Regions from separate parts of the Stenotrophomonas sp. YJH_SMC_101-4 genome, predicted to be linked through region 2. Evidence: predicted binding sites of a transcription regulator. Region 2 holds the regulator's gene; the other holds the start of a gene.
What was found. The regulator FliA, encoded in region 2, starts transcription of late flagellar genes. The targets are predictions, from matches to a motif close to TAAAGTTTNNCNNNCNNNGGCCGATAA.
Positions count from the first base shown of each region.

Region 1: the regulator FliA is predicted to act here: its motif matches at 2,114-2,140, upstream of AC5P8D_RS08355 (GGDEF domain-containing protein).

Region 1 covers NZ_JCAFTP010000002.1:462,995-466,400, reverse strand. Annotated here, with positions in the region: gene AC5P8D_RS08360 (FepA family TonB-dependent siderophore receptor) at 1-1,886, opposite strand, end outside; gene AC5P8D_RS08355 (GGDEF domain-containing protein) at 2,173-3,406, shown strand, end outside.
Region 2 covers NZ_JCAFTP010000001.1:1,073,496-1,076,901, reverse strand. Annotated here, with positions in the region: gene AC5P8D_RS04985 (chemotaxis protein CheA) at 1-477, opposite strand, end outside; gene AC5P8D_RS04980 (protein phosphatase CheZ) at 480-1,085, opposite strand; gene cheY (chemotaxis response regulator CheY) at 1,085-1,477, opposite strand; gene AC5P8D_RS04970 (RNA polymerase sigma factor FliA) at 1,535-2,278, opposite strand; gene AC5P8D_RS04965 (MinD/ParA family ATP-binding protein) at 2,275-3,162, opposite strand; gene flhF (flagellar biosynthesis GTPase FlhF) at 3,149-3,406, opposite strand, start outside.

The DNA of each region.
Region 1 (3,406 bases), on a different contig from region 2:
GGCTGGCGCGTGGTCTTGTTCTCGTTCTCGACCATGTAGGTGAAGTTGTTGCTCCACTTCAGGCGGCTGCCCTGCTCGCCCAGCAGCGGGATCACCAGGTTGCCTTCAAGCCCCTGCACGATCGCCTTGGGTGCGTTCTCCCAGCGGAAGATGCGGCCCTTGGTGTCGGCGGTCAGCCCGATCTGGGTGTAGCCGGCCTGGATCTTGTCCTTGTAGTCGTTGTGGAAGTAGGTCAACGACGCCTGCCAGCCGCTCTGCGGTGCCCACTCGATGCCCAGTTCCTTGTTCAGGCTGGTTTCCGCCTTCAGGTCCGCGTTGCCGCGCATGTAGCAGCCGGCGCCCAGGCTCGGCAGTGCATTCGGGCAGCCATTGCCACGGGTGTAATACAGATAGTCCGGATTCGACTGGTACAGGTTCGGTGCCTTGAATGCACGGGCGATACCCCCCTTCACCACCCAGTCGCTGTTGATGCGGAACTGCGCATTGAGGCTGGGGCTGGTGTTGTTGCCGAACTGGCTGTGGTGATCGAAGCGCAGGCCCGGGGTGACGATCCAGCGCTCACCCAGGTAGATGTTGTCTTCGACGAATACGGCGGTGGTCTGCGCATCGGACTTGCCGCGCGCGCGATCGGCCGACAGCCCCGGAATGCCGCCGCCGCTGCTGCTGGACTGGCTCATCGAGTACGGGTCGGTCAGGCGGCTGTCCAGGTATTCAAAGCCCAGCGTCCAGATGTTCTCGGCGCCGCCCAGCGTGGTCGGGAAGCTCACTTCGCCGTCCAGTTGGTAGTTGCGCAGGCGCGAGGTCGACCAGTCGGTGCCGTTGAAGCTGCCCTCCGGGCCACCGGCCAGGCCTTCGTTGATGCGCGAGTTGTTCACCGCCTCCACTGCCGCCGTTACCCGCGAGGTCACATCACCCCAGCGGCCGCGATGGGTGATCGCGCCGGTGTTGCGGTACATGCGGTTGGTCTCGGCCTGCTGCTCGGCCAAGGCCCCCAGATCGATCGGTGTCGAGGTGCCGGTGGTGCTGACCGCGCGGTCACCTGCATAGATGTTGCCCTGGCGGCTGGTGCCGGCTTCGAACTCGACCACCTGGTTGGCGGTCACGTCCCAGCGCAGCAGCGCGTTGATGTCGCGGTTCTTGACGCCCTCGCGGCCGGCCGGCGGCACCGCGTTCGGATTGGTCGCGAAGTCACGGTTGAGTTCCAGCGAATCGGCGTCGGTCTTGTTGAGATTGCCGTACAGGCGGAACGACAGGGTGTCGGTCATCGGCCCACTCAGCTGCAGGCCGACGCGCTCGCTGCCGCCTTCGGCGCTGTGCTCGGGCACCAGGCCATACAGGTCGACCGCACCGGTCAGGTCACCGGTCGGGCGCTTGGTGATGATGTTGACCACGCCGCCAGAAGCACCCGAGCCATAGCGTGCCGCTGCCGGTCCGCGCAGCACTTCGATGCGCTCGATCATTTCCGCTGGCACCCAGTTGGTGTCACCGCGGGTATTACGCTCGCCGCTACGCCCCATGCGCACAGCATCGCGTGCGCCGACGCGCTTGCCATCGACCAGGATCAGGGTGTTTTCCGGGCCCATGCCGCGCAGATCGATCTGGCGGTTGTTGCCGTACTGGCCCGAGGCACTGTTGCCGGTCAGGTTGACGCCGGGCATGGTGCGCAGCAGTTCGGCGATGTCGTTGGCCGGCGGGCGCCGGGCGATGTCCTCGGCGGTGATGGTCGAGGTACCCAGTGCCTGGCGCGCGATCTGCGAGGCGGTGACGTGCACCGTGTCGATATCGGTGGCGTCGGTTTCGGCCTGGGCGGTCAGGGCGCTGCCCGCCAGCAGGGCGGCAACGGCAAGCGCCAGCGGGCGCGGCGAAAGGACAACGGCAGGAGACATGATCAGGACCTTCTGGCAGGGCTACGGGGCCTCTGGCAAAGGGCTTGAGGCAACGACGAGGGGGGAGGCGGAAAGGGCTGCAGGCACCTGCAGCCCGTTCCGTGCGCGCATTCTCCCACCAATGCGAGTGATTCTCAAATGCGTTCACTCATTGCCGCAGCGGCGCCGATGTGGTTTGCGCACCGTGCAACCCTGCACCGCGCGTAAACTGGCCGGCCAACCTGCCATCAACCGTACGCCGCCGCGGCCGATACCCGTGGTTTGCCGTACGCAGTCAGAGATCGACGTGGAACCACCCCAACTGGACGATGCCAGCCAGCCGCTGGCCGAGGCCTGGCAGCATTGCCTGCTGCAGGCCGGCCCTGCCGCCACCGCGCTGCTCGGGGCCGCTGCCACCGATGCCCCACCCGCGCTGGCCCAGCGCTTTTACGAAGTGCTGCTGCAGGACGGGCGTGCACGCCGCTTCCTGTCCCACGACCAGGTCAAGCAGCGCCTGCAGCCGGCCATGCAGCGCTGGCTGGTGCAACTGCTGACCACCGACGCCTCCGGCATCGCCACCACCGTCGCCTCGCAGCGGGTGATCGGCGACGTACACGCGCGGGTCGGCATCCCGGTCGACCTGGTCACCCGCGGTGCGCGCGTGCTCAAGCACGAGCTGTTCGTGCGCCTGCGCGACGACGCGCCCGACAGCGCGACCGCGTTCGCCGCCATCGACTGCCTCAGCGCGATCATGGACATCGCCATGGAAGGCATGACCCTGGCCTACACCCATGCGCGCGAGCGCTCCACCCGTGCCGACGCCGCCTACCGGCTGTTCTCGCTGGTACAGAACGTCGGTACGGAACGCGAGCGTCAACGCGCACTGCTGCTGGACTGGGAGAACGCCCTGCTCTACGCACTCGCCGGTCATGTGCAGGCCAGCGACAACGCCAGCCTGGCCACCTCGGAGTTCGGCCTGTGGTTCACCCACAAGGGCATCCCCAGCTTCGGCGAAAGCAGCGAAACGCAGCAGGTGGGCCAGTTGATGGCCCGCATTGACGGCCACCTGCAGCGCGCGAGCGGCGATGCCCCGGCACAGCGACTGGCGGTGCTGCCGGCCATACGCGAGGACCTGGCCGCCATCCGCACCCTGATGACACTGCTGTTCGAGCGCATCGGCGAACTGGATGCCGGCAGCGATGCCCTGACCAATCTGCTCAACCGCCGCTTCCTGCCCACCGTGCTGCGCCGGGAAATCGAGCTGGCCACGCGCAACCGCACACCGTTCTCGCTGCTGCTGCTCGACCTGGATCATTTCAAGGCAATCAACGACGGCCATGGCCACGATGCCGGCGACCGCGCGTTGCAGCATGTGGCCGGCCTGCTCGGCCAGCTCACGCGTGGCAGCGACTACCTGTTCCGCTATGGCGGCGAAGAATTCGTGGTGGTGCTGGTGGCCGCCAGCGAATCGCAGGCGACCGTGATCGCCGAGAGCCTGCGCCGGCAGATCGCACAGTCGCCGGTAGCGCTGGCCAATGGCC
Region 2 (3,406 bases):
ATGCAGCTGGTCGAGCAGGGCCTCGAATTCGTCGTCGGTGATCAGGTCGCTGCCACCCGCGGCGGGTGCTGCTGCGGCGGCGGGTGCCGCCAAGGCACCGCCGTGTACGTCGAACTGGGCGATCAGGTCCGGCGGTGCATAGCCCGGCTCGGTGCCGGAGGAAACTGCATCCAGCATCGACTGCAGGTAGTCCAGCGATTGCTGGGCCGCGTCGAAGTGATGGGCCTGCAGCACCGCCTGGCCGGCACGCGCGGCGCCCAGCGCTTCTTCAGCGGCATGGCACAGCTCGACCATGGCGGTGACGCCGAGGAATCCGGCGCCGCCCTTGAGCGTGTGATAGCCGCGGAACACCGCGTTGAGCTGATCGCTGTCCTGCGGTGCCTGCTCCAGCGACACCAGCTGTTCGCCGAGGCGATCCAGGATTTCCTGTGCCTCGATGATGAAATCGGCAGTGATGTCGTCGGATACCGCGCTCATGCTTACAGCCCCAGATCCGACAACAGGTCGTCGGCGTCGTTCTGCGAGACCGCGTGGCGGTCCAGTCCCTTCAGTGCCGGCCCGGCCAGTTCCGGGTCGGTGCGATGCTGTTCCGGTGGCAGGCCGAGTGCGCCGAAGCCTTCGTGCACGCGGCGGACGATGCCCACCACGCGACGGATGATCTGCCCGGTCAGGTCCTGGTAGCTCTGGGTCAGGGCGATCTCGGTCAGGTTGTGGCGGATGCGCTCGAGCTGCGCGTCCTGGCCCGGCTGCAGGCCTTCGGCGCGCAGCTGTTCGGTCAGGCTGCGGCATTCCTCGGCCAGGTCCAGGGTGCGGTGCGTGGCCTGTTCGGTCATCGCCACCACGTGGTCCAGGCGCGCGCAGGCATCGTCCAGTTCCCCGGCTTCGCTCGGCACGGTCGGCAGTTCACCCAGCGCCTGCCCCAGTTCGCGGGCCAGCCGCGAGAGCCCACTCATCATCGGCTGCGTGCGCAGCGCGACCAGTCCGTCGATGCGCTGCCGCCAGGCGGCTTCGTCACCGGACTCGAGTGCGTCCAGGGCCTCCTGCAGGCGCAGGGCGAGGGCGCTCTTGTCGACCGTGGTATCCATCAGGCGCTGGCCGCCAGGCGTTCGAAGATCTTGCCGAGCTTCTCTTCCAGCGTCTGCGCGGTGAACGGCTTGATGATGTAGCCGTTCACGCCGCTCTGGGCGGCTTCGATGATCTGTTCACGCTTGGCTTCTGCGGTGACCATCAGCACCGGCAGGGTCTTCAGCTTGGCATCGGCACGGATCGCCTTGAGCAGCTCGATGCCGGTCATCACCGGCATGTTCCAGTCGGTGACCACGAAATCGAACGGCTGGCTCTGCAGCAGCGACAGCGCGGCATGCCCGTCCTCGGCTTCGGCGGTATTGGTGAAGCCCAGATCGCCCAGCAGGTTCTTGACGATTCGACGCATGGTCGAGAAGTCGTCGACGATCAGGATGCGCATGTTCTTGTTCAAAGCAGAATTCCTTTGTTGTTCATTCCGGACGGCCGGGGGCAGCCGCCTCGGGGATGTTCATTCTTCGAGGCCGGCGTCGGCGGCCTCGAACAGCTTCAGCCGGCCACGCAGGCGCAGTACCGCCTGGCCGTGGATCTGGCAGACCCGCGACTCGCTCACGCCGAGCACCGCGCCGATCTCCTTCAGGTTCAGTTCCTGCTCGTAGTACAGCGAGAGCACCAGCTGTTCGCGCTCGGGCAGGTGGCCGATGGCCTTGCCCAGCTCGCGGCCGAACTCGCCGCGCTCCAGCACCTGCTGCGGGGTCGGGCCGCCCTGGGCCACGGTGTCCAGCTCGCCCTGGTCCTCGATGCGCGATTCAAGACTCAGCACCTGGCCACGGGCAGCGTCTTCCATCAGCCGCAGGTACTCGGGCAATGGCATCTCCATCGCGGCGGCCACTTCGGTGGCGCTGGCGGCACGGCCACTGCTCTGTTCCAGGCGGCGGATGGTGGCGGCGGCATCACGTGCACGGCGGTGCACCGAGCGCGGCACCCAGTCGCCACGGCGGATCTCATCGATCATCGAACCGCGGATGCGGATCGAGGCATAGGTCTCGAACGAAGCCCCCTGGTCGGCGTCATAGCTGCGCGAGGCTTCGATCAGTCCCATCATGCCGGCCTGGATCAGGTCGTCGACCTCGACGCTCGCCGGCAGGCGTGCGGCCAGGTGGTGGGCGATGCGCCGCACCAGGTCCGAATGCTGGGCGATGACCTCGTTGGCCGCCGTGCGCTGGACTTCCCGGTACTGGGCTGCGCCTTTCATGCGGCCACCCCGCGCTGCTTGAGAATACGCTCGAGGAAGAACTCAACGCCGCCGCGCGGTTCGGTCGGCGCCTGCCAGCGTGCGGTACGGCGGGCAATCTCGGTGATCGCCAACGCGGCCGGGCTGGACGGGTAGGCCTTTACCACTGGCTGCTGGCGCTGCACCGACAGGCGCAGCCAATCATCCTGCGGCACACAGCCCAGATAGTTCAGCGAGACATCGGCGAGGAATTTCTCGCAGACCCGGGTCAGCTTTTCGTACAGCACGCGGCCCTCGTTGGGGTCGCGCACCATGTTGGCCACCACCTGGATGCGGTCCACGCCGCGCTCGCGCGACAGCACCTTGATCAGCGCATAGGCGTCGGTGATCGAGGCCGGCTCGTCACAGACCACCACCACGGTGTCCTGCGCGGCCTGGCAGAAGGTCAGCACGCCATCGGTGATGCCGGCGGCGGTGTCCACCACCATGATGTCCAGTTCGCGTTCCAGTTCGGAGAACACGTTGACCAGGCCGACGTGCTCGGCCGGGGCCAGCTCGGCCATGTGCCGGCGACCGGACGCGGCCGGGACCACCAGCACGCCGTTCGGGCCTTCGACGATGACGTCATCCAGCGTGCAGCGGCCGGCGACCAGGTCGGCCAGGGTAAAGGTGGGGTTCAGGCCCAGGATCACGTCGATGTTGGCAAGGCCAAGGTCGGCGTCCAGCAGCAGCGTGCGCTTGCCCATGCCAGCCAGCGCCACGGCCAGGTTGGCCGAAACGTTGGTCTTGCCCACGCCGCCCTTGCCGCCAGTGACGGCAATGGTGCGCACAGGGCCGAGCGGCTCGCTGCGGGTGGCCGACAGCGGGAAGGTCTTGGTCAGCTTGGCGTACTCACGCGACGGCATGGTTCAACTCCGGGTTGCAGGGCATATCGGCCGCGCGGCGCAAATCTTCAAGGCGAAGTACGAGATTGGCCGCACTGGCCCGGTGCAGGTCCTCCGGAACGTCCTGGCCATCGGTCACCCAGGTGATCGGCAGGGCATGGTCCACGGCCACCGACAGGGCGTTGCCGAAGCGGCCGGTCTCGTCCAGCTTGCTCAGCACCAGACCCTGCAGGTTGGCGGCGCCGAAGCGGCGGACCACCTCGTC